Regions from separate parts of the Phytohabitans sp. LJ34 genome, predicted to be linked through region 2. Evidence: riboswitches for the same ligand, from Rfam matches in the RefSeq annotation. Region 2 holds a riboswitch; each other region holds the start of a gene.
What was found. Region 2 has a riboswitch for cyclic di-AMP ahead of ACTMTJ_RS05860 (NlpC/P60 family protein). Riboswitches for the same ligand answer to the same signal wherever they lie in the genome.

Region 1 (7,536 bases), on a different contig from region 2:
CCGACGAGCCGCGCGGCGGGCAGGGCACTGTGGCGCCGCCGGAGCAGCCGACGAAGGCGGGCTTGTTCGTGGCGAAGTCCGGGTCGATCGTCACGAGCCCGCTGCCCGGCCAACCTGTGGTGCGGAACGGCGCCTTCAGCAGGTCGAAATAGTGCGACCAGTTCCAGTACGGGCCTGGATCCCAGTGCATGCCGCGGACCGTCGAGGGGATCGTGCCGGGCACGTTGTCGTGGCCGATGATGTGGTTGCGGTCGAGCGGGATGCCCAACCGGAGCGCGAGGTGCCGCACCAGCTTGGCCGACGTGCGGTACATCGCCTCCGTGTACCAGGTGCCCTGCGCCGCGAAGCCCTCGTGCTCCAGCCCGATCGCCTTCGCGTTGACGTACCAGTTGCCCGCGTGCCAGCCGACGTCCTTGGCCTTGACGTGCTGCGCGATGTGCCCGTCGACCGAGCGGAGCGTGTAGTGCCAGCTCACGTACGTGGGGTCGAGCACAAGGTCGATCGACGGCTTGAAGTAGCCCTCGGTGTCGTGGATGACGATGTACTCGATCTTCTGCTGCTTCGGCCGGTTGCCCTTGTCGTGGTTGCCGTAATCGCCGCCGCCCAGGTCCTGGTACGGCGCCGGGATCCACTCGCAGGAGATGTCGGTGGGGCATTCGAGTCCGTCCGGGCGGGCCAGCTTGCGCAGGCCCAGGCGGGCCAGCCAGCCGCGGTCCGGGGCTACGTCGCGCGCCGCGAGCGTCACCCGCTGGCCGTCGTCGGTCACCCGCGTCGCGCCGGCGCTGATCGTCGCGAAGACCTCGTCGGCGAAGGCCGCCGCCGCGTCGGCACTGTCCGCGCCGGAATACCTGGCCACCGCGCCGTACCAGGCCGCCGGGTCACTCACGCTCCCCGCCGGTCCACCAATGCTTCTCTGGTACGAGGCGAGAAGCGCCGCCCCGCCGCCGATGTTCGCCGCCGGGGTGGAACGCAGCGCCTCCTCGGACGCGCCGGTGATCGCCGCCGCCCGGTCGAGCGTTTGCAGCGCCTCGGGCGCCGGAGCCGGCACGCCGCCCGAGTCGACGTTTCGGGCTTGGCGGCTGTCGTCGCCGCGCGGGTCCTCGCCGTCGTGGTCGTGGTGGTTGCCACCCGGCAGCGACGTCACGTACGCGGCGTCGGTGAGGTGCATCGGGCCGTACCCGCCGCTGGTGCTGGGCGTGCCGGCGTTGGTGTCCCAGCGGGACTCCAGGTAGGACACGGCGAGCAGGACGCTCTCCGGCACGCCGTACTCCGCCGCGGCGGCCGCGTACTCCTGCTGCCTGGTGTCCTGCGGGCTGGACGCGAGGGTGGGGACGGCCGGCACCAGGGTCGCCGCGCCGACCACCGCTGTGGTGAGGGCGATGCGCGTTGTCAGGTTGGGCATGGAGAAACCCTGGCTGGGTCGAGTGGTTGTCGTCAATAGATTCCGCCGGATCTCGTGTCTACGTAAAAAACCTTCAGGCCCCTCGGCCGGGGGATTGTCCGTCTCGCCACGAATCTCCACAATCGAGCAATGTCGCGCAAGATGCACACGACGCGCCGGCTGGCGGTTGTCCTCTTCGGGCTCGCGAGCCTGCTCCTCGCCGCCTCCGCGCGGCCGTCGGCCGACCGCGAGCCGGCACTGTCGTTGCGGTACACGTTCGACGGCTGGTGGCTCGGCCCGGTCGCGGACGTTGACGGGCGGTACCCGCTGAACCCCCGCGGCACGCTGGCCTACACGCCACACGGCGCCGGGTGGGCGGCACGCTTCCCGCCGCGGTGCGTGGCGCCCGGCTGCCCCCGCGTGATCCTCGAAGGCCTGCCCGCGCCCGAGCTCAACCCGGGCACCCGTGGCGTGCGGTTCGGTGCCTCGGTGCTGATGGCGCCGGCGGACACGGGCGACGGCGCGAACGTTGTGCAGAAAGGGTTTTCGACCGGCGGCGTCACCCAGCTCAAGCTCCAGGTCGACGGTAAGGCGGGCCAGCCGAGCTGCGTGCTGGCGAGCAAGACCACGATCTACCGGGTGGTCGCGCCGGTGACGGTGGCCGACGGGCGGTGGCACGCGCTCGCCTGCGCCCGCTCCGGTCGCCTGCTGTCGATCGCCGTGGATGGCGTGCCACGCGCTGCGGTCACAGTGCCACCGAATGTGTCCATTGTGAATTCCGAGCCACTGCGAATCGGCGGAAAGAACGTGTCCTTCGACAACGACCAGTACGCCGGCCTGCTCGACGACGTGTTCCTAACCATTGACTGAGGCCGTTTCGATACACGCGGTGCTACCAACCGGTATACGGACCGAAGGGGTTGTCCACACGGCTTGCGCGGGTGATTGGGCCGCTCCTACCCTTGGGGATCGTTGAGCCGGCGGTCGGCCTCCCAGCCTGGGAGACCACGGCTCAGCCCGCCGAGTCGGACCAAGAAACGAGCCGGGGACCCAAGCACCTCGGGGTGAATCCGCGAAAGCGGTAGGGCGCGCTCTCCCGCCCGAACCCGTCAGCTAACCCGGTAGGCGGCCAGGGAGAAGGAGTAACGGCTCCGGTGGCACGCTATGCCGCGCGTCGCACCGTAATCACCGCTCTCGTCGCTGTCGCGACCGTGCTCTCCAGTGGCACCGTGGCGCACGCCGCGCCCACGCCGGCCGAGATCGAAAAGCAGATCGACGCTGCCTGGGTCAAGCTGGAGCCGCTGGCGGAAAAGCACAACGCGACCCGGCTCGACCTCCAGGCCAAGCGCCAGAAGGCCCAGGCGCTCGCCAAGAAGATCGCGCCACTCCAGCTCCAGATCGACCTCGCGATGCAGAAGGTCGGAGAGTTCGCGGCCGAGCAGTACAAGGGCGGCAACTTCTCGGCGCTCAACGCGGTCCTCACGACGGGTTCGCCCAGCACCTTCACCAACCAGCTCGAGATCCTCGACGTCTTCGCCCGCCGCTCGCAGGCCGACATCCAGGCGGTCGTCGACCTACGCGCGAAGTACGCGGAGCAGAAGGCACCGCTCGACCAGCTCGTCGGCCAGCTCACCGAGGAAGAGGCGCAGCTGGCGGCGAAGAAGAAGCAGATCGACGGCGAGATCGCCAAGCTGGAGAAGATGCGCCTCGAGGCGTACGGCGAGGGCGGCGGCATCGGCGAGCTCCGGCCGGCACCCTGCCCCGTCGAGTACGACGGCAGCGCCGGCACCAAGGCGGCCAAGTTCGCCTGCGCGCAGATCGGCAAGGGCTACGTCTTCGGTAACGAAGGCCCCGACACGTACGACTGCTCGGGCCTCACGATGAAGGCGTGGGCGGCCGCCGGCGTCGGGCTGCCACACAACGCGGCCCGCCAGCGCGGCACGGTCGACCCCATCAGCAGCAAGAGCGACCTGAAGGTCGGCGACCTCATCTTCTACTACCCAGACCTCCACCATGTCGGCATCTACGTTGGCGGCGGCTACATCGTCGACGCGTCCAAACCCGGCGTACCGATCAGGATGCGCACGATGAACGCCGCGCCGATCAACAGCTACGGCCGACCCGGATAAGCGTTACCCACCCCCGTGGCCGCGCCAGTCGCGTGTTCCCCCGTCACGCGACCGCACCGGCCAGTAAAGGAGACGCCCTCCCATCCATCCGGGATGGGAGGGCGTTTCTTGCTTGGGCCAGATTTCCCGGGCCGCGTCAGCTGCGGACCGCCGCTCCCGCCGGAGACCGCGCAGGCCGGCGGCTCGCAGGGCGAGCCGAGATCCCCGGCCTCCGCTGCCACGTCCGCGCTGCAAGACCAACAGCGGACGGGTGAGGCCGCGGGAGCAGCGGTCTGGACCACGACGGACGTCGCGGTAGCTCACATCTTTGTCTTGAAGTGGATCTTTTAGGTGGTCGTCGGCCAGGTGCGCCAGTTTTTCCAGGCCCGGCTCGGTGTGGGGCCGCGCTGGCCCTGGTAGCGGGAGCCGTAGACGGTCGAGCCGTAGGGGTGCTCGGCTGGCGACGAGAGCCGGAAGATGCAGAGCTGGCCGATCTTCATGCCCGGCCAGAGCGTGATCGGCAGGTTGGCCACATTGGACAGCTCGAGCGTGACGTGGCCACTGAAGCCCGGGTCGATGAAGCCGGCCGTCGAGTGCGTGAGCAGCCCCAGGCGACCCAGGCTCGACTTGCCCTCCAGGCGGCCGGCGAGCTGGTCGCCGAGGGAGATGACCTCCAGCGTGGAGGCCAGCACGAACTCACCCGGGTGCAGCACGAACGGCTGGCCCGGCGGCACCTCGACCTGCGAGGTCAGCTCGTCCTGCTGCACCGACGGGTCGATGTGCGTGTACAGGTGGTTGTTGAACACGCGGAAGAGCCGGTCGAGCCGCACGTCGATGCTCGAGGGCTGGACCAGCGCCGGCTCGAAGGGATCGAGCGCGAGGCCGCCCGCCTTGATCTCGGTCACGAGGTCACGGTCGGAGAGCAGCATCAACACACCATAGGGGACTACCTGCCTCGAACATATGTTCGATAGGATGTTGGGCATGGCATCCTGGTCCGACTTTAGTGCCGACGAGCCCCGCCTGTCGGAGGCGATCCGCGCCCTCATGCTGCAATACGGTCCCGGCCTGGGCTACCTGGCGACCGTGCGCGCCGACGGCGGCCCGCGGGTCCACCCGGTCTCGCCGGTCATCACGGACGACGGGCTGTATTGCTTCGTGGTCGACTCGCCCAAGCGGCGCGACCTGGAGCGCGACGGGCGATACGCGCTGCACTCGTTCCCACCGGAAGACAGCGACGACGAGGCCTATCTGGCCGGCCGGGCCACGGTGGTCACCGACCGCGCCAAGGTCGCCCGCCTGGCCGGCCACCTGCGGGCGGCGCCACAGGTCGATTGGCAGCTGTTCGAGTTCACGGTCGACGTCGCGATGCTGGCCCGCCACGGGCGCAATGGCGCCACCCCCTTCGCGGTCGAGCCGCCGGCCCGCCCCGCGGTGCAGGTGTGGCTCGACCCGTCGGCCGCCCCCACTACGGCGCGCGAAACGCGTCCCAGCCCGCGAGCATGCGAGATGCCTGCCCCGGCGTAAATTCGAGCATGCACGCGTCCGTGCTGTAGTCCATGTAGTTGTGGATCGGGTCCAAGCCCGGGTCCGCCGTGCACGTGTCCCGGCCCTCGGGGCAGCCACTCGCCTGCGACGCCTCGGCGGGCGTGTCGTTGACGAGGTCGCCGTCTTCGGTGCAGCCGTTTTGGAACGTGTGGAAGAGGTTGAGCCAGTGCCCGACCTCGTGCACGGCCGTGTCGCCCTCGTTGTAGGGCAGTGACGTCCCGCCCGGCAGTGACTCGCTGTGGACGACGACCCCGTCGCTGGGGTCGAGCGCCGGCTGGGGGTAGGTTGCCCAGCCGAGGAGGCTGTCGCTGAGGTCGCCGAGGTAGAGGTTGAGCGTCTCCATGCCACCGACACGGAGCGCCGTCTTCATGGCACGCTCGGCGGCGGATTCGTAGACGATGGGGTACCAGGCCGGGTTGACCACTCTGTCTACTTCGACGAGCTCAAACGCGAACTCGGTCGCCGTCGCATAGGCCCGGTTGAGCACGTCGATCTGCGCGGTGACCATCTCGTCGGGGATGTTGCCGCCTTCTCGGGTGCTGTCTCCCGAGATGACGTGGACGATGACCGGGATCGTGACGGTGGCCGTCGTCCGCGGCCCACCCTTAGCGGCGAGGGCCTGCTGAGTCAGCCGCTCACGCTCGCGGACCTGGTCGGCGGTGAGGTGGTTGGGGTCGCGGGTCGCGGTGGTGGCCTTGGCGGGCGTTAGGCAGGTCGCGCCGGCGCTCGCGGTGATGAGTGGCATCGGCCCGCCCACGACAGCCAGGGCCGCGACGATGGCTCCGGCCGCACGCCAAGCCCGCATCGCAAGCCCTCCCCGGGTTCGCCTGTCAAGGTACGGCGAACCTACCTCGCATCGATGTTCTTGAAAATAGGGAAATTCGGATTGGCACGCCTTTGGGAGGCTTCGGCCTGGGGTCGGTGAGGTGCGTGCGCCGCGGTCGTGTGACCAGGTACAGTGGTCTCCGCTCGCGGGTGTAGTTCAATGGCAGAACATCAGCTTCCCAAGCTGACAGTGCGGGTTCGATTCCCGTCACCCGCTCCAACTTCCGCCTCGTCGCCGCCTGTCGCGGGGTTTACTCGTCACCATGGACGACCGCCTGAGCGACTTCCAGCGTGAAGTGCGTGCCTTCACCGACGCCCGTGACTGGCACCGGTTTCATACGCCGAAGAACCTTGCCATGGCCCTTGCCGGCGAGGTGGGTGAGCTGCTCGCCGAGCTCCAGTGGCTGACGCCCGAGGAGTCCGCTCGGGTGATGGGCGACCCGGACGCCGGCGGCAGGGTGGCGGCCGAGATGGGCGACGTAGTGATCTACCTGGTGCGGTTGGCGGATGTGCTCGGCATCGACCTCGTCGATGTCGCCCGGGCCAAGCTGGCCGACTCCGCCAGGCGCTACCCGGTGGGCTGGCAGCCGGCGTCAGTCCGGGGCGAGGTCGTCTGAGGTCAGCAGTGACCTGATGCTCAGGTCGGCGGTCACCTCGCCGCCGCAGTCGGCGACCACCGTGGCGCATCCCACGGGCACCGCGCCGAGCGTGCGAGCGACGTCGTAAAGCGCCCTCACCTGGGCGCCTGTCGTGACCCAGTCGTCGACCACCAGTACGCGGTCGGCGGGGCTGATCAGCCGGCTGCGCACACCCAGGCCCAAGGTGCGGCCGCGGTAGTCGACCGCCGTCCGGGCCCAGGTCATGGGCTCGGCGATCTGGCGGTCGGCGCCTTCCTTGTGACCGGCGGCGAAGCCGACGCCCAGCGCCGTTGCCACCAGCGGGCCCAGCAGGTATCCGGTGACTTCCGGTGAGACCACGACCGTCGGGCGCGACGAGCGGAACAGGTCGGCGAGGGCTGGGCCGAGCGCGGAGATGATCTCGGGGTCGCGCCACCAGCCGGACATGTCGCTGACCAGGTGGGTGCTCTCCGGACCGGGGTCGATCCACCTGAAGGCGTGGATCAAGCGTTTCCTGAGGTCATCCACAGGAACTATCTTCCGCCTTTGGACAACCGACCCACATACCCTCATTCGATCGGCTGAACGTTTCACCGCAAAGCCGTACGAAAGCCATAGATCACTTTGACATCGGAAGTGGCGGTCTGGCTACGGTCCGCCGGTGACCGGAAAGCATCACCGCAGGTCCCAGGGGAGTCGGGTCAGCGCCGTGGCCTCGGCGGCCGTGGTTGGCGCGCTGCTCGTCGGGGGTGGGGTGGGCGCGGTCCAGTTGGTTGGGGCGCGGACGCCGGAGGCGGTAGAGATCACCGCGGGCCCTACGACGAGCGCACCCACCATCGAAGCGACCCCGACGCCGTCGAAGACGCCGCAGCGGGCATCGCGGGGCAAAGCTCGGGCCGCGGAGCCCACCAAGACGACACCCAAGACCAGCCCCAGCCCGAAGACCACGAAGACCGAAGTCGTCACCGGCACCGGTTCGTGCGGGGCGTCCTTCTACGACGAGCCGCAGGGCACGGCGAACGGTGAGACGTTCGACCCCGAGGCGATGACGGCCGCG
Region 2 (7,536 bases):
TTGCCGCGACCTCCTCCTCGCTCGGTGGCTCGGCGCCGCGGCTGAGCAGCCGCAGCGTCGGCCCGGTGCCGGGCAGCTCGACCGGCAGGTCGACCGGCCCGGTGCTCCGTGCCCGCGCGGCGAGCGCCCGCTTGGCGATCCGGTCCTCCAGCGAGTGGTAGGACAGGACCACCGCGCGGCCACCCGGCGCGAGGGCGTCGAGCGCGAACGGCAGCGCCCTTTCCAGCGCGGCCAGCTCGCCGTTTACCTCGATGCGAAGTGCTTGGAACGTTCTCTTGGCGGGGTGCCCCCCGGTGCGCCTCGCCGCCGCGGGTATCGCGTCCCGCACCAGCGCGGCCAGCCGTGCCGACGAGGTGATGGGCGCCTTCGCCCGCTCGCGCACGATCGCCGCGGCGATCCGTGCGGCGAACTTCTCCTCGCCGTACACCCGCAGCACCCTGATCAGCTCGGGCGCCTCGTACTCGTTGACGACCTCCTCGGCCGTCCGGCCGCGGGTCTGGTCCATGCGCATGTCCAGCGGCGCGTCCTGCGCGTAGGCGAACCCGCGGTCGGGCGCGTCGAGCTGGAGGGACGACACCCCGAGGTCGAAGAGCACCCCGTCGACCCGCTCGTAGTCGAGCAGGTCGAGCACCCGCGGCAGCTCGTCGTAGACCGCGTGCACGAGGTGCGCGCGCCCGCGGAACGGCTCCAGCCGGGCCCGCGCGTGCGCGAGCGCCTCGGTGTCCCGGTCGAGTCCGATCAGGACGGTCCGGGGATGCGCCCGGAGCACCGCCTCCGCGTGGCCGCCGAGCCCGAGGGTGGCGTCCACGTGCACGGTCGTACGGTCACCCCGGTCGAGCGCGGGCGCGAGCAGCGCGAGGCACCGCTCCAGCAGCACCGGCACGTGCGTGCCGCGCAGCTCCCCCATCTCGACCCCCAGTGACCCGCCCGTGTGCCCATGCGCCCGGTGCCCGAAGAACCGTGCGCCGTACTGCCAGATCCCCATCCGCTCTTCCGTGAGCCTCCTTCGCGGGGAGGCCGGGACGCGCCTGACATCGGGGAAGAGACGTCAGGTGCAGGAGCGGCTGGAGATCTCGCAGTACGGCGTCTGCCAGCCCTTAGAGTCCTCCGGGCAGCACCCCCTCCTCGATGCCCGCGAAGTCGTCTTCGCTCTCGGAGAGATAGGTGTCCCACGCTTGCTTGTCCCAGATCTCCACCCGGCTGCTCGCACCGATCACGACGAGTTCGCGGCTCAACCCGGCGTACTCCCGCAGGTGGCCCGGGATCGTCACCCGGCCCTGCTTGTCGGGCACCTCGTCGTGGGCGCTCGCGAAGAACACCCGGCTGTAGGCCCGAGCCGCCTTGTGTGTCATCGGCGTCTCGCGTAGCTGGCCCGCGATCCGCTGGAACTCGGGTGCTGGGAAGACGTAGAGGCAGCGCTCCTGCCCTTTTGTGATCACGACACCTCCCGCCAGCTCGTCGCGAAACTTCGCCGGAAGGATCAACCGGCCCTTTTCGTCCAGGCGCGGGGTGTGGGTGCCGAGAAACATCGGCCCACCCCCTCGCCTCTGGCGGCTTTCGCGGAGCCGCTGTCCCCCGGGGCCGGCGGGTCCCTCCGGTGAGTAACCCTGCCACTGCGCCCCACTGTACTCCACTTCCCTCCACTCGCAACCGGAATCGCAGCGTTGCTCGGGTGACCCCCTTGACAAAACCGCACGTCAAATGCGGTGGAGGGCGGTGGAGGGTCCGGATGGCGACAGGCCGGAGGGGGCAACCGACCCCAGAGACGATCCAGGGCAAACCCGGATGGGCTTGCCCTGGATCGTTGGGGGGATGGGGTGATGTATCGGTGCCGGGGAGGGAAGTGGAGCGACTAGGCGAGCCGGCGCACCACGTAGTTGCTCGACCAGATCTTGTGCTTGCCGACCCGCACACCGGCGCGCGGCGAGTCGTACATGTAGCCGCCGCCGGCGTAGATGCCGACGTGGGTGCCGTACGAGCCGGAGCGGATCACGATCAGGTCGCCGGGGAGCGCCTTGTTCTTCGCCACGCCGGTGCCCGAGCGCTGCTGGTCGTTCGCCTTGTGCGGGAGCACCCGCCCGGCGGCCTTCTTGTACACGTACTTGGTGAAGCCCGAGCAGTCGAAAGCCGAGGGTCCTACGGCGCCGAACTTGTACGGCTTGCCGATGTGCTTGCGCGCTTCGGCGAGCACCTTGGCCCGGCTGGCGATCACCGCGACCGAGGTCCGGCCGGTGACCGTCCCCTTGTACGAGCCACGTCCGCTGTAGACGGCCCGGTACATGCGGCTCTCGTACGGCTTGATGGAGAGGATCGACTTGCCGGTGGAGTAGACCGGACGGGTGCCGGTGCTGACCCACTTCCCGCCCTTCCACACCTGGAACTGGACGGTGCCGCCCCAGACCGCCTTGCGGGTGCTCGGGTCGGTGATCGTGGCAGTGAGCACCAGCGTGTTGCCCCACGGCAGGCGGGCGGTGTTCGGCTTGATCGTCACGTGTGGAGTGACCGACGCGGCCGCCTGCGCGGCGGCGACGGTGGTGGTCGACACGGGCGCGGCTTCGGCGAGCGCGGGACCGGCCAGCAGCTGGCCGGCGCACACGCAGAGCCCGACGGCGAGCGCGAGCCGGCCGGCCCGCCTTTTCGCGGGCAGCCTGTGCCGGCCCGAACGGAGTTCGTGCACGGTATGTGTTCCCTCCGGCACGCCTGCGAGGTGAGCTGTCGGGTTCGGGCGGGAAGGATTGCCCGGCCGCCGTGGCGGCTTCACCCCAAGGCCTCAGCCCGGCCGGGTCTCCCCGGCGTGGGTCGGGACCGCAGATCCTGGGTCCCCCGTCCCCGCCCGCTATGCCGTTGTGTGGCTCCAAGGTCCGCACCGGACGAGCGGGCAGGGCTCGGCGTGTCTCGGCGGCGCGGCCGGGTGAACGACCCGGCTCAACGTTTGTAGCGGATGCCGTTCTCCACACGCTGTGACGAGAATCTTACGGAGCGAGTTTGGCACGCAAGAATATGAGCGGTCGTTAAGGCCACTGTCCTAAATGTCGCGACACTCTGTCGAACTCGGACTCACGCTTCGTTGATCGCTCACGGTGAGTATCGCCACACACATCGCGCGCGACGGACGGTTTCCCGACGGTCGAGTGGAGATCCAGACTGCGTTGGTAACCTCGCCTCCGTGACGGACGGCAAGATGCCCCTGCGGGCGAAGGTCGCCAGCTCGGTCTCCCGCACGGCGGCCGCCCTGTCGCGAGCGGCTGGGCGCGGCGACGGTTCGGTGATCGGCGGCTGGATCGGCCTCAAGATCGACCCAGACCTCCTCGCCCACCTCGCCGCGGGGCGCGCGATCGCCCTGATCTCCGGCACCAACGGCAAGACCACCACGACCCGCCTCGCCGCGGCCGCCGTGGGCGTGCTCGGGCCGGTCGCGACAAACGGGTTCGGCGCCAACATGCCGACCGGCCACACCTCCGCGCTCGCCAAGGCCGGCCAGACGCCGTACGCGGTGCTGGAGGTCGACGAGCACTACCTGCCCAGGGTGCTGGTCGCCACCGAGCCGCGCGTGGTGGCACTGCTCAACCTCTCCCGTGACCAGCTCGACCGGGCCAAAGAGGTCGCGATGATGGCCCAGATGTGGCGCACCGCGCTTGCCGAGCACCCCGGCGTGCACGTGGTGGCCAACGCCGACGACCCGATGGTCGTGTGGGCCGCCGCCGGTTCTCCCGCCGTCACGTGGTTTAGCGCCGGCCAGCGGTGGCATGACGACTCATGGGTTTGCCCCGAGTGCGGCTCGCCGATCGAGCGCCAGGCCGACCAGTGGTGGTGCACCGGCTGCTCGCTGCGCCGGCCGGTGCCGCAGTGGGTGGTCGAGGACGAGGGCGTGGTCGACCCGCGCGGCGCCTGGCACAAGATCTCGCTCCAGCTCCCCGGCCGGGTCAACCTCGGCAACGCGGCCACCGCGCTCGCCGTGGCGGCCCAGTTCGGCGTCCGCCCGACCGACGCGGTCTCCCGCCTCTCCACGGTCGCCTCGGTCGCCGGCCGGTACGCCCAGGTGGTCCGCGACGGCCGCAACATCCGGCTGCTGCTCGCCAAAAACCCGGCGAGCTGGCTGGAGGCGTTCGACATGGCCGATAACGCGCCGACACTGCTCTCGATCAACGCGCGCGACCCCGACGGGCTCGACACGTCGTGGCTGTTCGACGTCGACTTCAGCCCGCTGCGCGGCCGCCAGGTGCTCATCACCGGTGACCGTGCGTACGACCTGGCGGTACGCCTCGAGGTGAACGACGTGCGGTTCCAGCACGTACGTACCTTCGGCGAGGCGGTGCGGCTCGTGCCGCCCGGCCGGCTGGAAGTGATCGCCAACTACACCGCGTTCCAAGACATCCGAGCGGAGCTCGACCGTGTCCTCTGACAGCACCATCCGCATCGTCTGGATCTACCCCGACCTGCTGTCCACGTACGGCGACCGGGGCAACCTGCTCATCCTCGCCCGCCGAGCCGCGCTGCGCGGGCTGCCGGTGCAGACGCTGGAGGTGCGCTCCGACCAGCCGCTGCCCACCACCGCCGACATCTACCTGCTCGGCGGCGGCGAAGACGGCCCGCAGGCCCTCGCCGCCCAGCGGCTGATCGGCGACGGCGGCCTGCACCGCGCCGTGGCGCAGGGCTCGGTGGTGTTCGCGGTCTGCGCCGGCTACCAGCTGCTCGGCGGCTCGTTCTTCGCCAAGGGCACCCAGTACCCCGGCCTCAACCTGCTCGACTTCCACTCCGACCGGGGCCCCACCCGCGCGGTCGGCGAGCTCGGCGGCCCGATCGACCCGCGGCTCGGCCTGCCTCCGCTGACCGGCTTCGAAAACCACGGCGGCCGCACCCACCTTGGCGCCGGCGTATCCCCGCTGGCCCGGGTCACCACCGGCATCGGCAACGACGGCGCGACCGAGGGCGCGTGGCGCGGCAAGCTCCTCGGCACGTACTCCCACGGGCCCGCCCTCTCCCGCAACCCGGCCATCGCCGACCTGCTGCTGCGCTGGGCCACCGGCTACGACTCGCTCCCCCCACTCGACGACACGTGGTCAGACCGCCTCCGCGCGGAGCGCATGGCCGCGACGGCGGCCTCGTGATCGCCCGCCTGCGGGCGCTGGCCCCCCGCCTGCGAGCGTCGGCCCCCCGCCTGCGTGCGCTGGCGCCCCGCCTGCGGCAGCGGTCGGTGGCCCGCTTCACGCTGCTGCTCGCGATCCTGGTCCTCTTCGGCCTCACCGTGCTGCTGCTCCCCCAGCCCGACCTGGCCGACGCCCCCCGCCTGGTCGACCGCCTCGGCCCGCTCGCACCACCGGCGGCGGTCGTCGTGGGCGCGCTGATGATGGTGGTACTCGTCCCCCGCACGCTGGTGTCCTTCGCGTGGGGCGCGCTCTTCGGCACGGTCGGCGGCGCCAGCTACGCGCTCGGCGCCGCGCTGCTCGCCGCCCTGCTCGGCTTCACCGTCGGCCGCACGCTTGGCCGAGACTTCGTCGCCGAACGCGTCCGCGGCCGCCTCGCCCGCCTCGACGGCTGGTTCGCCCGGCAGAGCGTGCTCGGCGTGGTGACCGTACGCCTGCTCCCGGTCGGCGGCTTCGGCCTGATCAGCTACGGCTACGGCACGACCGGCGCGCGGCTGCGCCCGTTCCTGGTCGGCAGCGTGCTGGCGTCGATACCGTCCGCCTTCGGCTACGCGGCCATGGGCGCCGCGGTGGCCTCACCCGGCGACATCAACTGGTTCGCCATCGCCCCGGCCGGCCTCGGCCTGGTAGCCACCACGATCATCGTCACGAAGTGGCGCCGCTCCCGCCGCGCCGCCGCGGCAGCAGCCGCCTGATCTCTCTCCCGCGGGCGGCGGACACGCGGTCCCAAACTACGTAAAACGCCCCACACGACCACCTCACCGGGTGGTCGCTCGTTTACTCCTGGGCGGGTCGTATGCCCGCATCGCCGGTGCCCCCTGCGCCGGCCACTACCGCACGACAACGGGAGTGGTACGTGAGTGGGGGCACAAGGGTCCTCTGGGCCATCGTCATCGGGTTCTTCGCGCTGGCCATCACGGCCGCGATCATGCCGCCGTTCGTCGCCTTTCTGGGCGCTGTGGTGGCCGTTGCCGGATTCTGGCACGTGACGGCAAAAAAGCACGACGGACCGGTGCAGTGACCTGACCGGCCGCCGCCCGCGGGCGCCCGGGCCGCCCGCATGGCGGCCGCACGGACCGGCCGCGATGGCTTGACGGGCCGGGGTGTGCCCACCGGGCGGCGGCCCGCCCCGGGCCCGGCGGTCCGGCCGCCCACCCCGGACGGTCCGGCGCATTCGGACCCAATGGCCCCATGGTGTCGGGCGCCCAGCCAGTGACCCGGGCCACGTCCCGGCCCGGGGAATGGATCGGGTTACCGGCCGGTTGACATCCCCGGCACGCCGGAACCCCAACCGAGCGTGCCTTCGCGTTCGCGGCCAGTACGACGAGATGCCGCAAGCGCCGCCCGTGGCCCTCGCCGAAGAGCCCGCCGCGGAGCGACCATCCCCCAGCAAACGAAAGGGTTCCCCTGTGATGAAGCACGTCCTCGATCGGTGGCTGCCGTCCATCGACAGGAACCGGCTCCACCGGCCGGCCATGTTCGCCGCTGGGTTGGCACTCGCCGCCGGCACTGTCGGCGGCCCGGCCGCTATCCAGGCCGCCAACGACCCGGCCAGCGCGGCGCCTCCCGCCGCGACGGCCACCGTGGCCGCCAAGGCCGACGGCAAGCCGGCGAACACCGCCAAGAAGCACACCGCCCCCGCCAAGAAGGCGGTCCCGGCGAAGGCCGCCGCCCAGGTCCGCTTCGGCTACCAGGAGCAGAGCACGTACTACTTCTGCGCCCCGGCGGCGACCCGCATCGCGCTCTCCGCGCGTGGGCCCGCGCCGAGCCAGTACGACCTGGCGAAGAGCCTGGGCACCACCGAGAACGGCACCAACTCGGCGCACGAGACCACGCGCGTGCTCAACAAGGTGAACGGGACCGACTTCTACCGCACGCGGGAGATCCCCGGCCCGTCCGCCAAGCCCGCGGAGATGGACCGCCTCCAGGCGGACGTCATGCGCGCCCTGAGCCACGGCTACCCGGTCGTGGCGAACATCAAGGGCACCGCCACCGACGTCAACGGTAAGGCGCACTCGTACGAGGGTGGGCACTACCTGACCATCGTCGGCTACCGCGACCAGGGCCGCACCGTGCGGATCGCGGACCCGTTCGACACCTCGAACGGTGGCACCTACTGGATGAGCACCATCTCGGCCGCCAACTGGATCGCCGAGCGCGGCTACAGCGCCTGACGATCCACAAGGGACCAGTACGATCGGCCGCGGCCGGCGCGAAGCCGGCCGCGGCCGCATACTCTGGACAGATGGCAGCCGTACCCACCCTCACGGCCGAAGGCGTCGAGCGGGTCGCCCCGCCCGGCGACGCACCGATCGCCGAGGTGGCCGCCGGCATCACCCGCGTGGGCCACGCGCTCGCCGAGCGGGCCACGACCACCAACTGGGTCTGCTCC
Region 3 (7,536 bases), on a different contig from region 2:
GTGTTGGTCCAGGTCAGCGTTGTGGATGGCGATGACGCGCCGAGGTTGACCACGGACTGGCCGCCGACCACGTCGTCGAAGGCACCGACCACGTCGAGCCGGCCGGCGCCCACCTCGTACGGGTCGGCGCCGGGCAGCGGGTCGGCCGCGCCCACCAGCGCCGCCTTGAGCCGCCCGGCATCCCAGTCGGGGTGCCGCTGCACGAGCAGCGCCGCCGCGCCGGCCACATGGGGTGCGGCCATCGAGGTGCCGGAGGTGGCGGTGTACCGGTCGTCGATCACGCGGCCCATCGCGGTGCCGGCCGCGCGGGCGGCGACGATGTCGACGCCGGGCGCGACGATCTCCGGCTTGGCGGCGTTGGTGTTGATCACCGGGCCGCGGCTGGAGAAGGCGGCGAGGCGGTCGCCGCCGTCGACCGCGCCGACGGTGAGCGCGCTGGTCGCCGCGGCCGGTGCGGTGATGAGGCGGTCGGCGTACCCGTCGTTGCCCGCGGCCGCCACGAACAGCGTCCCGTGCTGCTTGGTCAACGTGTCCACGGCCTGCGACATCGGGTCGGTGCCGTCGCTCGGCTCCCAGCCGCCCAGGCTCATGTTGACCACGTCGGCGCGCGCGGCGGCCCACTCCATGCCGGCGATGACCTGGGAGTCGAAGCCGCCGCCGTCGTCGCCGAGCACCTTGCCCACGAGCAGGGTGGCGCCGGGCGCGATGCCGCTGCGCTCGCCGCGCGCACCCGCGCCGGAGCCGGCCGCGATGGACGCCACGTGGGTGCCGTGGCCGTGCCGGTCGACCGCGTCGCCGCCCTCGACCGTGAAGTCGACCTTTTCCGCGATCCGCCCGGCCAGGTCGGGGTGGTTCGGATCCACACCGGTGTCGAGCACCGCGATCTTCGCGCCCACTCCGGTGTACCCGCTGGCCCAGGCGCGCGGCGCGCCGACCTGGGTGATGTTGCGGTCGAGGGTCGCGGTGGTGGTGGCCGTGGCGCGCACCCGGCGGTCGAGGGTCGTGGTGGTGGCCGTGGCGCGCACCCGGCGGTCCAGCCACACCCGCGCGCCCGCCGCTGGCAGCGCGCTCACCAGCGCGGCACCGGACGCCTTGGGCTGCCGTCCGGCCACCGCGGCCACGCTGGGCAGGTCACGCTTGGCACGCAGGCTCGTCGCCAGCGGCGCCCGCGAGGCGGCCGCCTGCGTGCCGGGTCGCACGATCAACGGCAGTTCCTTGGTACGGGCGTCGTCGTACCCCTGGAGGATCAGCGTCGTCACGTCGAACAGGGCCTCGTCGAGCACCCCGCCGACCAGCGAGGCGACCCGGCCGGGGATCACCCGCACGTGCCCGTCGGGGCCGCAGGAGCGCTGGAGCACGCCGTCCGGTGTCGCTGGTCGCACGCTCACCACCGGGCACCCGGTCTCGCGGGTGTGCACGGTCACCACGTCACCGCTCAGCAGCGTGACCGTGTAGGTCTGACCGGCCGGCAACGGCCCAGGCTCCACAGTGGACGCGGCGGCCGGTTGCGGGACGATCGGCAGGAGCAGCGCCGCGATCGCGATCGCGATGCGTGATTTGTACCCAAACACGCCGTGCCTCCTTCGCCGCGACCAATCACCCCGTAGACGCATGGACATCCGTTGCCGGTTGCACGACATTTCGCCATCCCGGGATGTCACGGCATAGTGGTGCGGTGGACCATCGCCCCCGGGTCCAGCTAGCCGTGCTGCTGGCGGTCGCCGTGCTCGTCACTGTCGGTATCGCTCGCTGGCAGACCCGGCCAGGTGCCGCCCCCGAGCCCGCCGCCGTGACCAGCACCTGCGCCGGCCACGCGCTCACCGCCGACCGCCAACTGCGGGGCATGTGGCTGACCACCGTCAACAACACCGACTGGCCCAGCCGCCCCGGCCTACCCGAGGATCAGGTCAAGGCGGAGTACCGGGGCTGGCTCGACCTGGCACAGCGGCGCGGCCACAACGCGGTCTTCGTGCACGTGCGGCCGGCCGGCGACGCGTTCTGGCAGTCCGACTACGCACCGTGGTCGTACTACCTGACCGGGCGAAGCGACGGGCAAGGTCCGGGGTGGGACCCGATGGCCTTCATGATCGCCGAAACGCACGCCCGCAACATGGAGTTCCACGCCTGGTTCAACCCGTACAAGGCGAGCCGCTCCGGCGTCTTCGCGGAGCTGCCGCCCAACCATCCGCTGCGCGCGCACCCCGACTGGGCGGTGCCCTACCCGGCCAAGGGCAAGGGCAGCCGGCTGCACTACAACCCCGGCATCCCGGAGGCGCGCAAGTTTGTGGAGGACTCGATCCTCGACGCGGTCAACCGGTACGACATCGACGGTGTGCACTTCGACGACTTCTTCTACCCCTACCCGAAGGGGCGCGAGGACTTCAACGACGCGGCCGCGTTCAAGGCACACAGCCGGGGCATCAACAACAAGGCCGACTGGCGCCGCGACAACGTCAACCTGCTCGTCAAGGAGACCAACGAACGGATCAAAGCGGCCAAGCCGTGGGTGAAGTTCGGCATCAGCCCCTTCGGCATCTGGCGCAACGCCTCGACCGACCCGCTCGGCTCGCCCACCCGAGGACTGCAAAGCTACGACGCGATCTACGCGGACACGCGACGCTGGGTGCAGGAGCGGTGGGTCGACTACATCGTGCCGCAGCTGTACTGGCACATCGGCTTCGCGATCGCCGACTACGCCAAGCTGCTGCCCTGGTGGTCCGACCTGGTGGCCGACAGCCCGGTGCAGCTCTACGTCGGCCAGGCCGACTACCGCATCGGGCAGAAAGGCGCGTGGCGCGACCCGGGCCAGCTCGACAAGCAGCTCGCCCTCAACCGCAAGTACCGGGTCACCGGCAGCGTGCACTTCAGCGCGCGCCAGGTGAAGGCGGACCGGCTCGGGGCGGTGTCCCGGTACGCGGCCGCCCACTACGCCGAGCCGGCGCTGGTGCCGGCGATGGCACACCTGCCCGGCAAACGCCCGCCGGCCCCGGAGCTGGAGGTCGACGGTGCCCGCCTGCGTTGGGATGGCGACGCGGCAAGCTACGCGGTCTACCGGGTCGACGGTGAAGCGGCCCGACTGGTGGCCACGACCCGCGACACCACATGGACCGACACCACGAAGAGCGAGGCGCCACGCACCTACTGTGTGACCGGCCTCGATCGACTGTGGAATGAAGGAAACGCGAGTGAACCACGCGTCATCGATTAACCACACGCGGCTACCGAATCTTTTCCCTGGTCAGAGCGCTGCCTGAGTCCACTGTCGATCAGGTAAGCTCTTCGGCGGTCTGCCGCGCGGCGGCGCCCCCACGGCGTCGGCGGCACACCGCCGCCTAATCGCCCGCCCAGGGCGAGTCGGGGAACCAGGTTACTGGGGTGAATCCGCGGTCCGCGGTAGGGATCCTTCCGTCCCGAATCCGTCAGCTAACCCGGCCGGCGGCCGATGGGAGGAATCGCGTATGACGCCACCCGTACGTCGCCGGCGCTGGTCGCTGGCCGTAGCCCTGGTCGCCTCGGCGGCCGCGTTGCTTTCCGGGGTGACGCTAGGACCGCTCGGCGCGTCGGCCGCCCCGAAACCCAACCCCGGTGACGAGGGCAGCTCGCCGCTGCTGCGGGACGTGCTGTCCGAAACGAGCAAGGGATACATCGAAGCCCGCAACGCCGTCAACAAGTCGCGCGGCCGGCAGCTACAGCTCCAACTCCAGCTGAACCAGGCCCAGGAGAAGGTCAAGGCGATGGAGCCCGAGATCCAGCTCCTGGTCGCCGCCTCCTACCGCAACGGCCGCATCGGCCCGATGAGCGTGCTGCTCAACAGCTCCTCCCCCGACGAGTTCCTCCAGCGGGCGGCCACCCTCGACCTGTTCGCCGCCCGCGACAACGCACGCCTGGCCCGGCTCAACGCCGCCCTCGACCAGGCCGATCGCGCCAAGGCGGCGATTGACGCCGAGCTCAAGGAAGAGCAGAAGCAGCTCGCCATCATGGCCAAGCAGAAGTCCGAAGCGGAAAAGGCGCTCCAACTGGTCGGCGGCAAGGCGACCGGCGGCTTCGTCAGCGCCACCTCCCCGGTGGCCCGGCCCGCGCCCCGCAACAGCAACGGCGGCTTCTCCCCGCAGGGCTGCACCGCCGGCGACCCCACGACCGGCCGCTGCATCACGCCGCGCACGCTGCACATGCTCAAGGAAACCCAGCGGCTGGGCTTCGACCGCTTCGTCAGCTGCTACCGCCCCGGCGGGCCGTACGAGCATCCGAAGGGCCGCGCCTGCGACTGGTCCTCGGAAAGGAACAGCTTCGGCGGCGACGCCACCGGTGCCGCCAGGCTCTACGGCAACAACCTCGCCGCCTATTTCGTGCGCAACGCCGACCGTCTCGGCGTGATGTACGTGATCTGGTACCGCCAGTTCTGGTCCCCGGCCACCGGCTGGCGGGCCTACGGCGGCGCCGGCGGCGATCCCTCCAGCGACCATACGAACCACGTACACATCTCGATGCTCTGACCCAGGATTCGAGCTACGAAAAAGCCCCGCGCGGTGGCGCGGGGCTTCGTTTCGGTCTGCCTACTGGTCTGGCATGCGGCGGGCGGGGGCCCGGCCGAAGGGCTGGCGCGGCGGGGGGCCCACCGGTGCCAGCGCGGGGATCGCCAGGGTCAGCGGGGTGTCGCTGGTGACCGTGACGTGCTCCCCGTGGTGCAGGAGGTCGAGCTTGGCGCCGTCGCCGCCGTTGCGCAGCGAGTAGGTCACCTCGTGCGGCTGGACGGCGACCCGGAGTCGAAGGCCCCGCCACAGCAGCGAGAACTCCATGTGGTTGATCCGGCTGGGCAGCCGTGGCGCGAAGGACAGGTTGCCGCCGTGGTCGCGCATGCCGCCCAGGCCCGCCACGACGGCCAGCCAGGCGCCGGCGAGCGCGGCGATGTGCAGGCCCTCGCGGGTGTTGTTGTGGATGTCGTGCAGGTCCATGAGCGCGGCCTCGCCCAGGTAGTCGTGGGCCAGCTCCAGATGGCCCACCTCGGCCGCCATGACCGCCTGGGTGCACGTCGACAGCGACGAGTCGCGGACGGTGCGCTGCTCGTAGTAGGCGAAGTTGCGTGCCTTCTGCTCCGGGGTGAACGCGTCGCCCCGCCAGTGCATGGCGAGCACCAGGTCGGCCTGCTTGAGAACCTGCTTGCGGTACAGGTCGAAGTACGGGTAGTTGAGCAGCAGCGGGTAGCCACTGGGCGGGGTGGCCGCGAAGTCCCACTCCTGGAGCCGGGTGAACTCTTCGCACTGCTGGTGTACGCCCAGCTCCTTGTCGTACGGGACGTGCATGGCGGTGGCCGCGTCGCGCCAGGACGCTGCCTCCTCCTCGTCGACGCCGAGCCGGCGGGCCTGCTCCGGGTGGCGCAGGGCCGCGTCGGCGGCACCGACGAGGTTTTTTTGCGCCATCAGGTTGGTGTAGATGTTGTCGTTAACCACCGCGGTGTACTCGTCGGGGCCGGTGACCCCGTCGATGTGGAAGACGCCGTGCCGGTCGTGGTGACCCAGCGAGCGCCACAGCCGCGCGGTGTCGACGAGCAGCTCCAGGCCGACCTCGCGTTCGAAGTCGTGGTCGCCTGTCGCTACGACGTAGCGCTGCACGGCGTCGGCGATGTCGGCGCCGATGTGGAAGGCCGCGGTGCCGGCCGGCCAGTAGCCGGAGCACTCGTGCCCGCGCACCGTGCGCCACGGGAACGCCGCGCCCTTGAGCCCCAGCGTCTGCGCGCGCTCCCGGGCCAGGTCGAGCGTCGCGTGCCGCCATCGCAGGCCGTGGGTGACCGCCTCCGGCTGGGTGTACGTGAGCACCGGCAGCACGAACGTCTCGGTGTCCCAGAAGACGTGCCCGTCGTAGCCCGGACCGGTGAGGCCCTTGGCGGCGATCGGCCGCATCTCCGCGCGTGCGCCGGCCTGGAGCACGTGGAAGAGCGCGAAGCGCACCGCCTGCTGCACCTCGGGGTCGCCCTCGAGCCGGACGTCGGCCGCGTCCCAGAACTGGTCGAGGTACTTGCGCTGCTCGCGGACGAGCCCATCCCAGCCGGAGAACTTGGCCGAGGCGATCGCCGCGCCGACCTGGTCGCGCAGCGCCGGGAACGAGCGGCGGCTCGACCAGCCGTACGCGAGGATCTTGACGACGCGCAGCTTTTCGCCGGGCTTGAGCACGGTCGCCACCGTGGTGCGCGCGAAGTCCGGGTAGGCCTCGGTGCTGATCACCGTGCGCTCCGGCCCCTCGATCTCGTGCTCCATCGCGGCGGCCATCCGCAGCCCACTTTTCTTGGTGCGGTGGATCAGCTGCCCGCCGGCGGCGGTCGCCAGGTGCTCCTCGGCCTTGAGCGGGGCCTTGAGCACGGCGGCGACCCGGGGGTCCTTGCGGGTGGCCGGCAGCTCCTCGTTGGCGACGAGCTCGGACTGCACGATCAGGCGCAGCGGGCGGTCGTCGGCCACCTCCACCTCGTAGCAGATCGCGGCGACCGCGCGCTGCGTGAAGGAGACCAGGCGGGTGCTGTGCACGCGCACCGCCCGCCCGGCCGGCGAGACCCACTCGACCGTGCGGTCGAGCGTGCCCGCCTGGAGGTCGAGGACGCGCTGGTGGGTGCGCACCTCGCCGTATCGGACGTCGAAGGGCTCGTCGTCGACCAGCAGCCGGATGAGCTTGCCATTGGTGACGTTGACAACTGTCTGCCCGGACTCCGGGAAGCCGTAGCCGGCCTCCGCATAGGGTAGGGGGCGCAGCTCGTAGAACGAGTTGAGATAGGTGCCCGGCAACCCGTGTGGTTCACCCTCGTCAAGGTTACCGCGGAGTCCAATGTGGCCATTGGACAACGCGAAGACCGACTCAGACTGAGCCAGCACATCGAGGTCGAGCCGGGTCTCCCGGACGTGCCAGGGCTCGACCGGGTAAGCCCGCTCACGGATCATGGATTCTCCAGCAACTCACTGAGGTCGCGCACGACGACGTGGGCGCCGTGCTTGTAAAGCGCGTCGGTTTGCCCGACCCGGTCGACCCCGACGACCAAGCCGAAGTCGCCGGCGCTGCCGGCCTCCACACCGGCCAGGGCGTCCTCGAAAACGGCCGCAGCCGACGGCGCGACGCCGAGCAGCTTAGCTGCGTCGAGGAACGTATCGGGGTGCGGCTTGCCGCGCAGATTGTCGCGTCGGGCGACGATGCCGTCGACGACCACTTCGACCTCGTCGATGAGGCCCGTGACGGTCAGGATATCGCGGCAATTGGCGCTTGCAGAGACCACAGCGCGACGCAATCCTGACTCGCGGACCGCCTTCAGATAGGCGACCGAGCCCGGATAGACCTCCACCCCGTCGTCGCGGATGTGGCGCAGCAGCAACTCATTCTTACGGTTGCCGATGCCGTTGATCGTCTCGGCGGCCGGCGGGTCGTCTGGTGTGCCCTCGGGCAGGGTGATCCCCCGCGAGCCGAGGAAGGTGCGCACGCCGTCCGCCCGCGGGCGGCCGTCGACGTACTTGTTGTAGTCGTCGCCGGCGTCATACGGGCGGAACGGCTCACCGGTGCGCT
Region 4 (7,536 bases), on a different contig from region 2:
AAGAGGTCCCGCTACGGCGGGGCCTCTTGTTGTGTAACGCGGGTGTTTTCGGGGCATGATTGTTACCCGTGGGTACTAACGGAGGAGCCCATGACAACGGTCGAGCAGGCTGAGATCCGCCTGGCGGACGGCCCCCGACTGCACGTGCGCACCGCCGGCCCGCCCGGCGCCCCGGTCACCGTCGTGCTGCTGCACGGCTGGGCGCTCGACGGCCGGACATGGCATCGCCAGGTGCGGCAGCTCGCCAAGGTGGCCCGGGTCGTGACGTACGACGCGCGGGGCCATGGGCGCTCCGGCGGCGTCGACCGCAGCGCCGCCACGCTCGACCGGCTCGGCGATGACCTCGCCGAGGTGCTGCGTACGGTCGCTCCCACCGGCCCGGTCGTCCTCGGCGGCCACTCGCTCGGCGGCATGACGATCATGGAGTACGCCCACCGGCATCCGGAGGACTTCGCCGCGCGGGTCGCCGGCCTCTTCCTCCTGAGCACCACCGCCGAGGGACACACCCACACGGTGTACGGGCTGCCGTCGCGGGTCGCGCACCTCGTCCGGATGGCGGAGATGACCAGCGCGCAGGTGCTCGCCCGGCTGGGTGACTGGCGGCCGCACCGGGCGTTCACACTGGCGCTCCGGCCGAGCCTGCGCTGGCTGCTCTTCGGGCACCCGTGCGACCCGGCGGACGTGCGGCTCACGACCAAGGCCGTCGCGCGCGCCTCGCTCAGCTCGATCGGCGGCTTCCGCCCCTCGGTGGGCGCGCAGGCCCGCCTGGAGACGCTCGCCGCGCTGCCGACCGTGCCGACCGCCGTGATGGTGGGGGAGCGCGACCGGCTCACCCCGCCGGTGTGCGCGCTGTCGATCGCCAAAGCCCTGCCCGGCGCGGCGCTCACCGTCTGCCCGGACGCCGGCCACATGCTGATGCTGGAGCGCCCGGACATGGTCAACGCCGCGCTGCTCGATGTCGTCCACGCCGCAATTGATCACGGCAGGAAGGCGTGACGAGCGCCGGACGCGTACTGTTGTCTGGCCTCGTGACACACCAGGCGCCGCACTTCTCCTGGGAGCCCCGAAAACTTGACCGACGCCGCCACCACCCTTCAGCAGGAGATCGCCGCCGAGCAGCGCCACGTCGACCGGGTGTACGCCCGGCTGGCGGAGCTGCGGCAGGCCGCGGCCCGGGCCGAGAAGGAGGGCTACCGCCTCGCCCGGGTGGGTAACTTCGGCGCGCTGGTGGAGCGGGACGCGATGGTCTTCCACGCCGCCCGGCGACGGCACGCGCTGGACGCCGAGCACGAGGGTCTCGTCTTCGGCCGGCTCGACATGCGCGAGGGTCAGGTGTTGCACGTGGGGCGCCTGGGGGTGCGCGCGGAAGACGCCGAGCCGCTCGTCGTCGACTGGCGGGCGCCGGCCGCGGCGGCGTTCTACCAGGCCACGGCCGCCGACCCGCGAGGTGTGGTGCGCCGCCGCATGATCCAGTCGAGCGGCGAGAAGGTCACCAACATCGAAGACGACCTGCTCGACCCGGAGGCCGCCCCGGAGGGCATGCGGGTCGTCGGCGACGGCGCGCTGCTGGCCACGCTCGCCCGCGCCACCGGCCGAGGCATGCGCGACATCGTCGCCACCATCCAGCGCGAGCAGGACCAGGCGATCCGCTCGCCCGCCTCGGGCGTGACGATCGTGTCGGGCGGCCCCGGCACCGGCAAGACCGCCGTGGCGCTGCACCGCGCGGCCTACCTGCTCTACTCCGACCGCTCCCGGTTCGCCGGCGGCGGCATCCTCGTGGTCGGGCCGTCGTCGGTGTTCGTCGAGTACATCGCCTCGGTGCTCCCGTCGCTCGGCGAGGACGCCGCCACCCTGCACTCGCTCGGCTCGATCGTCGAGGGCGTGACCGCCACGCGTACCGACCCGACCGCGGTCGCCTCGGTGAAGGGCTCGCTGCGCATGCGCCGGGTGCTGGAGCGCGCGGTCCGCGACGCGGTGCCGGGCGGGCCGACCGAGCTGCGCCTGCTGTACCGGGGCGACCTGCTCCGCCTCAACCGCCCTGAGCTGGACGCCATCCGCTCCCGCGCGCTGCCCCGCGGCGCCCGCCGCAACGAGGTGCGCCGGGCCGGCATCGACGGGCTGTTCGACGCGCTGTGGGCGCAGGCCCAGCGCCATAAGATCGGCGGCCTGCCCGCGCAGGTCGACTTCGAAGACGAGCTGGCCGAGCGCACCGACTTCCGCGACTTCATCAAGGCGTGGTGGCCCCGGCTGGCGCCCCGGCACGTGCTCGCCTGGCTGGCCGACCCGGCGCGGCTCCGCGCGTACACGGGAGGGATCCTCACCACCGCGGAGGGGGGGCTGCTCCGCGGCGCCTTCACCCCGGGTGACCCCACGGTCGCGGACGTGGCGCTGCTCGACGAGCTCGACGAGATGCTCGGCCGCCCGCCGCAGCCGGCCAAGCGCCAGCGCGACCCGTTCCACGTGGTCGACGGGGTGCGCGAGGTGAGCACGTACGCCGACCGGCAGCGCGCCGCCCGCGCGGCCGCGGTGCGCCGGCCGGACGACTACCGCGAGTACGCGCACGTGGTGGTCGACGAGTCGCAGGACGTCTCGCCGATGCAGTGGCGGATGCTGGGGCGGCGCGGGCGGCTCGCGTCCTGGACCGTGGTCGGCGATCCCGCGCAGACCGCCTGGACCGGTGACCCGGGCGAGCTGTCCCGGTCCCGCGACAAGGCGCTGGGCGGGCGGCGCCGGCACGAGTTCACCCTCACCACCAACTACCGCAACTCGGCGGAGATCTTCGCGGTGGCGGCCAAGGTGATCCGCGAGGTCTCGCCGGACATCGCGCTGCCGCGGGCGGTGCGCTCGACGGGGGTACCACCGGAGGAGCTGACGGTGTCCGCGGCGGCCCTGCCGGGCGCGACCCGCGAGGCCGCGGAGCGGCTGCTCGCGGACGTGGAGGGGACGGTCGGCGTGATCACGCCGGTGCCCCGCCGCGACGAGGTCGCCGGCTGGCTGGCCGGCCTGCCCACCGACCGCCTCCAGGTGGTCACGAGCCTTCAGGCCAAGGGCATGGAGTACGACGGCGTGGTCCTCATCTCACCCGAAGAGATAAGGACCGACGCCGGCGCACGGACGCTCTATGTCGCCCTCTCCCGAGCCACTCAGCGCTTGACGACGTTGGCGCTGTAGGTGGTGTCGGGGGTCACGGTCACGCCGAAGCGGGCGTTCGGCAGGTAGAGCCGGTCGCCGAAGGCCGCCACGGTGGTGGGCACGTCGAAGTTGGGGTTGGTGCGCGTGCCGGTGAGCCGGCCGCTGAGGCCACGCTTGTCGAGCGCGAATACGGCGACCTGGTTGAGGCGGTTTTGCACCACGTAGAGCGTGCGGCCGATGGTCAGCAGGCCGTCGCCGTTGGTCAGCGCGTAGCCGCCGAGGTCGACGGCCCTGGTCACGCCGGTGTCCGGGTCGACCCGGAAGAGCGTGGCGGTGTTGGACTGCACGACCAGCAGGCCGCGCCCGTCGGGCGTGCGGGCGATGCCGTTGACGTTGAAGCCGGTCTGGTAGACGAGGTCACCGGTGAGCGGGAGCTTGACCGGCTCGCCGCGCAGGCTCAGCGGCACCTTGTAGAGGAACGGCTGGTTGGAGTCGGTGAAGAACGCGCCCTTGGGGGTGAGCACCACGTCGTTGACGAAGGTGGGTGCGGTCGCGAACGTCCACGACGCCAGGATGCGGCCGCTGTGCGTGTCGACCACGCGGCCGTTGCCAGCCGCACCGCCGGCGACGAAGAGCCGCCCACGGTCGTCGATCTTGAGGCCTACCGACGGGGTGCCGGGGCCGGCGGAGATGATCTTCCCGCGGCCGGTGGCCAGGTTGGCGCGGTAGATGTCGCCGTTGGCGAGCGAGCCGAAGTACGCGAACGGCGCCCGCCCGATCGCGATGCCCTCGGGCTGGAACGCGTTCGGCAGCGGGAAGGAGTCAGGGAAGAGCCGGTGGCCGGAGCCGTGGGCGCTGGCCGCGCCCGGGACGGTGACTGTGGCCGCGGTGAGGGCCGCGGCGGCGGATGAGGTGATCAGGGCTCGTCTGGTCAGCACGATGGGTACTCCCTGTGATCGGTCCACATCAGAATTCACGTACGTCTTTACCCATCGGTTCGACGTTGAACGCTCAATTATGAGAACGCCCGATGACACTGATTGCCAGTGCCATTTTTGCATACATAGCAATGTCAGCATATATTCTTGGCCCATGGGAGCCGGACACGATCACGGAGCGGACGTCGCACGCGCGGGGGAGCGCCACCGCGGGCGGCTCTGGGCCGCGTTCGCCCTGCTCGCGGTCTTCATGGTGATCGAGGCGGTGGCCGCCCTGCTCACCGGCTCGCTGGCCCTGCTCTCCGACGCCGGCCACATGTTCACCGACGTGCTCGGCATCGGCATGGCGCTCGCGGCGATCTGGGCTGCGTCCGCCGCCGCGGCGCCCACCCGCGACGGCGCCACGGACGCGGCGCGGGCCGGCAGAGGGGCGTCCAAGGCGGCCGGCGACCCACAGCGCACATTCGGGCTGTATCGCCTGGAGGTCCTCGCCGCTCTCGCCAACGCCGTCCTGCTCTTCGGCGTGGCGATCTACGTGCTGGTCGAGGCCGTGCGCCGCTTCGGCGACCCGCCCGACGTGCCCGCCGGCCCGATGCTCGTCGTGGCGGTCGCCGGCCTCGTCGCCAACCTTGTGGCGTTCGGGCTGCTGCGTTCGGGCGCGCGGGAGAGCATCAACGTGCGCGGCGCCTACCTGGAGGTGCTCGGCGACCTGCTCGGCTCGGTGGGTGTGATCGTCGCCGCGGCCGTGATCGGGCTGACCGGCTGGGCGTACGCCGACCCGATCATCGCGGTGGCCGTCGGCCTGTTCATCCTCCCGCGCACGTGGCGGCTGGCCCGGGCGGCCGTACGCATCCTGGTGCAGGCCGCGCCGGAACACCTCGACGTGACCGCGGTGCAGCGGCGCCTCGCCGCCGTGCCCGGTGTGTGCGACGTGCACGACCTGCATGTGTGGACGCTGACGTCGGGCATGGACGTCGCTTCCGCGCACCTCACGCTGGAGGAGTCCGCGCAGGTGGGGCCGGTGTTGGTCGCGGCACGGGAGGCGCTGCACGACGACTTCGAGATCGGGCACGCCACCCTCCAGGTCGAGCCGCGACCCGGCGACTGCCACCCCACGACGTGGTGAAAGCGCCCCTGAGCAGGGCGTACTTGATTCGTCACCATCGGTACAACAGTGGGCACATCAATGGAAAGCCGCTATTCTCGGCTCCGGTCAACGCCCGGCGGCGCCCCCCGGCGCCGGTGTTGGCCGCCGCCGAGTCGCCCTCGGGCGAGCCGGGGAACCACCGATCCACTGGGGTGAATCCGCGACAGCGGTAGGGAGACTTCCGTCCCGAACCCGTCAGCTAACTCGGTAGGCGGCTGACTGGAAGGATGGTTGATGGGTCATGCCCGCAGCCGGGTCGGCCTCGTCGCGGTGCTTGTCACCGCGGCGTTCGCGCTGATCGGCTTACCAGCGGGGCCGGCGACCGCCGCACCCAACGACGACGAGGGCGGCACCGCTACCCTGCGCGAGCAGCTCGACGCGGCGAGCAAGGGCTTCGTCGCCGCGCAGAAGACTCTGGACACGTCCAAGAAGCGCCAGCGGGAGCTGACCACCCAACTGGCCCAATTGGAGCGTGACCTGGTCACCAAAACGGCCGTGATCGGCGAGGTGGCCAACGCGGCCTACCGCCGGGGCCGGCTCGGCCCGATCTCCGCGATGCTCAACAGCACCTCGCCGGAGGGCTTCGTCGACCGGGCCGCGGCGCTCGACACGGTGGCCGCCACCGAAGACAAGAAGCTCCGCGACCTGCTCGACACCAAAGACGAGGTGACCCGCGCCAAGCTCGCGATCGACAACGAGATCCGCGAGCAGCAGAAGCAGGTGCAGATCATGGCCGCCCGCAAGAAGCAGGCGGAGACCGCGTTGAAGAACGCCGGCGGCGGCGAGAACGCCAGCGGTCCCAGCGGGAGTGGCAGCGCCGCCAACGCGTCCGGGTTCTCCGGTGGGTCCGGCTGCTCGATCAGCCCCGACCCGACCTCCGGCAACGGGTGCATCACGCCCCGCCTGTGGCACGCGGTGCAGCAGGCCAAGGGAGCCGGCTTCAAGATCTTCGTCTCCTGCTACCGCAGCGGCGGGTCGGGTGAGCACCCGAAGGGTCGGGCCTGCGACTGGGGCGTCGACTCGGGCGACGTCTTCGGCGGCACGGCGTCCGGTTCGGCGAAGACGTACGGCAACAACCTGTCCAACTTCTTCATCAAGAACGCGAGCCGGCTGGGCGTGCTCTACGTGATCTGGTTCAAACAGATCTGGCTGCCCAGCAGTGGTTGGAAGTCGTACAGCGGCTGTTGCGGCCCCAGCGAGCTGCACACCAACCACGTGCATCTATCGGTCGTCGAGTAAGTGCGTTGACGGGCTCGACCAGGGGGTGACACGGTTGCCCCATGGTCGAGCCCACGCGCCATCCCGCATGACGTAGCACCGCCTGGCGCCTCTGCGCCCTGCGCGCCTGCACCGAGGGCGTGCTCCTCTACCCGGTCTACGCGCTGCTCTTCGCCGACGCCGGGCTCGGCACGGGGCAGATCTCCTCGCTGTTCGTGATCTGGTCGGTCGTCGGCTTCACGCTGGAGATACCGTCCGGAGCGTTGGCGGACGCGTACTCGCGCCGCCGGCTTGTCGCGATCGCCGCCGTCCTCCGGGCCATCGGCTTCGCACTGTGGACGTTCTTCCCCTCGTACGCCGCCTTCGCCGCCGGGTTCGTGCTGTGGGGCGCGTCGACCGCGATGACCTCCGGCAGCGTGGAGGCGCTCGTCTACGACGAGCTCGCCGCCGCGGACGCCACCGACCGCTACGTGCGCACGGCCGGGCTGGCGCAAACCACCGCTCTCGTGGCGGAGCTGGCCGCGATGGTGCTCGCCACGCCGGCGTTCCTGCTCGGCGGGTACCCGCTGGTCGGCCTGGCCAGCATCCTCGTCAGCCTGGCCGTCGTGCCGGTCGCGCTGTCCTTCCCCGAGGCGTCGCGGGTGGAGGAAACCGGCGGCAGCTACGCCAAGACGCTGCGAGCAGGTCTCGCCGAGGTGCGCGCCAACCGGACCGTGAGCCGGGCGGTCCTGCTCTACGCGGTGGTCACCGGCATGGGCGCGATCGACGAGTACCTGCCGATCCTCGCCCGCGAGATGGGCGCGGCCACCGCGTTCGTACCGCTGCTCTTCGTGCTGCCCGTCGCCGCGATGGCGGTCGCGAGCGCGCTGGCCGAGCGGTGGGCGCACCTCTCGGCGGCCCGGTTGGCGGCGATCGTGGCGGTCGGCGGGGTGCTGCTCGCGGCCGGCGCCACCGCGGGACACCCGGCCGGCATGGTCGCGGTCGCGCTCGGCTTCGCCGCCCTCGAGCTCTTCGACATCCTCACCGAGGCGCGGATCCAGGACGCGATCGCCGGCCCGGCGCGGGCGACAGTGCTTTCGGTGGCGGGGTTCGGGCAGGAGA

Region 1: another riboswitch for cyclic di-AMP. It lies ahead of ACTMTJ_RS11245 (C40 family peptidase); the one in region 2 lies ahead of ACTMTJ_RS05860 (NlpC/P60 family protein).
Region 3: another riboswitch for cyclic di-AMP. It lies ahead of ACTMTJ_RS00525 (coiled-coil domain-containing protein); the one in region 2 lies ahead of ACTMTJ_RS05860 (NlpC/P60 family protein).
Region 4: another riboswitch for cyclic di-AMP. It lies ahead of ACTMTJ_RS42780 (coiled-coil domain-containing protein); the one in region 2 lies ahead of ACTMTJ_RS05860 (NlpC/P60 family protein).

What each region holds. Positions count from the first base shown of each region.
Region 1 is NZ_JBQHDG010000005.1:268,027-275,562, forward strand. It holds gene ACTMTJ_RS11235 (N-acetylmuramoyl-L-alanine amidase) at 1-1,402, opposite strand, end outside; gene ACTMTJ_RS11240 (LamG-like jellyroll fold domain-containing protein) at 1,532-2,251, shown strand; cyclic di-AMP (ydaO/yuaA leader) riboswitch at 2,390-2,525, shown strand; gene ACTMTJ_RS11245 (C40 family peptidase) at 2,536-3,510, shown strand; gene dcd (dCTP deaminase) at 3,837-4,418, opposite strand; gene ACTMTJ_RS11255 (pyridoxamine 5'-phosphate oxidase family protein) at 4,474-5,016, shown strand; gene ACTMTJ_RS11260 (zinc metalloprotease) at 4,958-5,842, opposite strand; tRNA gene ACTMTJ_RS11265 (tRNA-Gly) at 6,009-6,082, shown strand; gene ACTMTJ_RS11270 (nucleotide pyrophosphohydrolase) at 6,126-6,479, shown strand; gene ACTMTJ_RS11275 (phosphoribosyltransferase family protein) at 6,456-7,052, opposite strand; gene ACTMTJ_RS11280 (septal ring lytic transglycosylase RlpA family protein) at 7,141-7,536, shown strand, end outside.
Region 2 is NZ_JBQHDG010000003.1:90,217-97,752, reverse strand. It holds partial or broken gene rsmH (16S rRNA (cytosine(1402)-N(4))-methyltransferase RsmH) at 1-907, opposite strand, end outside; gene mraZ (division/cell wall cluster transcriptional repressor MraZ) at 1,098-1,529, opposite strand; gene ACTMTJ_RS05860 (NlpC/P60 family protein) at 1,853-2,677, opposite strand; cyclic di-AMP (ydaO/yuaA leader) riboswitch at 2,683-2,805, opposite strand; gene ACTMTJ_RS05855 (MurT ligase domain-containing protein) at 3,182-4,402, shown strand; gene ACTMTJ_RS05850 (type 1 glutamine amidotransferase) at 4,392-5,108, shown strand; gene ACTMTJ_RS05845 (TVP38/TMEM64 family protein) at 5,105-5,839, shown strand; gene ACTMTJ_RS05840 (hypothetical protein) at 6,001-6,165, shown strand; gene ACTMTJ_RS05835 (C39 family peptidase) at 6,557-7,318, shown strand; gene ACTMTJ_RS05830 (serpin family protein) at 7,390-7,536, shown strand, end outside.
Region 3 is NZ_JBQHDG010000001.1:105,528-113,063, reverse strand. It holds gene ACTMTJ_RS00535 (S8 family peptidase) at 1-1,571, opposite strand, end outside; gene ACTMTJ_RS00530 (glycoside hydrolase family 10 protein) at 1,676-3,208, shown strand; cyclic di-AMP (ydaO/yuaA leader) riboswitch at 3,320-3,454, shown strand; gene ACTMTJ_RS00525 (coiled-coil domain-containing protein) at 3,459-4,493, shown strand; gene ACTMTJ_RS00520 (glycoside hydrolase family 65 protein) at 4,554-6,923, opposite strand; gene ACTMTJ_RS00515 (beta-phosphoglucomutase family hydrolase) at 6,920-7,536, opposite strand, start outside.
Region 4 is NZ_JBQHDG010000038.1:11,657-19,192, reverse strand. It holds gene ACTMTJ_RS42800 (alpha/beta fold hydrolase) at 91-996, shown strand; gene ACTMTJ_RS42795 (HelD family protein) at 1,072-3,171, shown strand; gene ACTMTJ_RS42790 (SMP-30/gluconolactonase/LRE family protein) at 3,144-4,070, opposite strand; gene ACTMTJ_RS42785 (cation diffusion facilitator family transporter) at 4,225-5,196, shown strand; cyclic di-AMP (ydaO/yuaA leader) riboswitch at 5,314-5,447, shown strand; gene ACTMTJ_RS42780 (coiled-coil domain-containing protein) at 5,452-6,456, shown strand; gene ACTMTJ_RS42775 (MFS transporter) at 6,576-7,536, shown strand, end outside.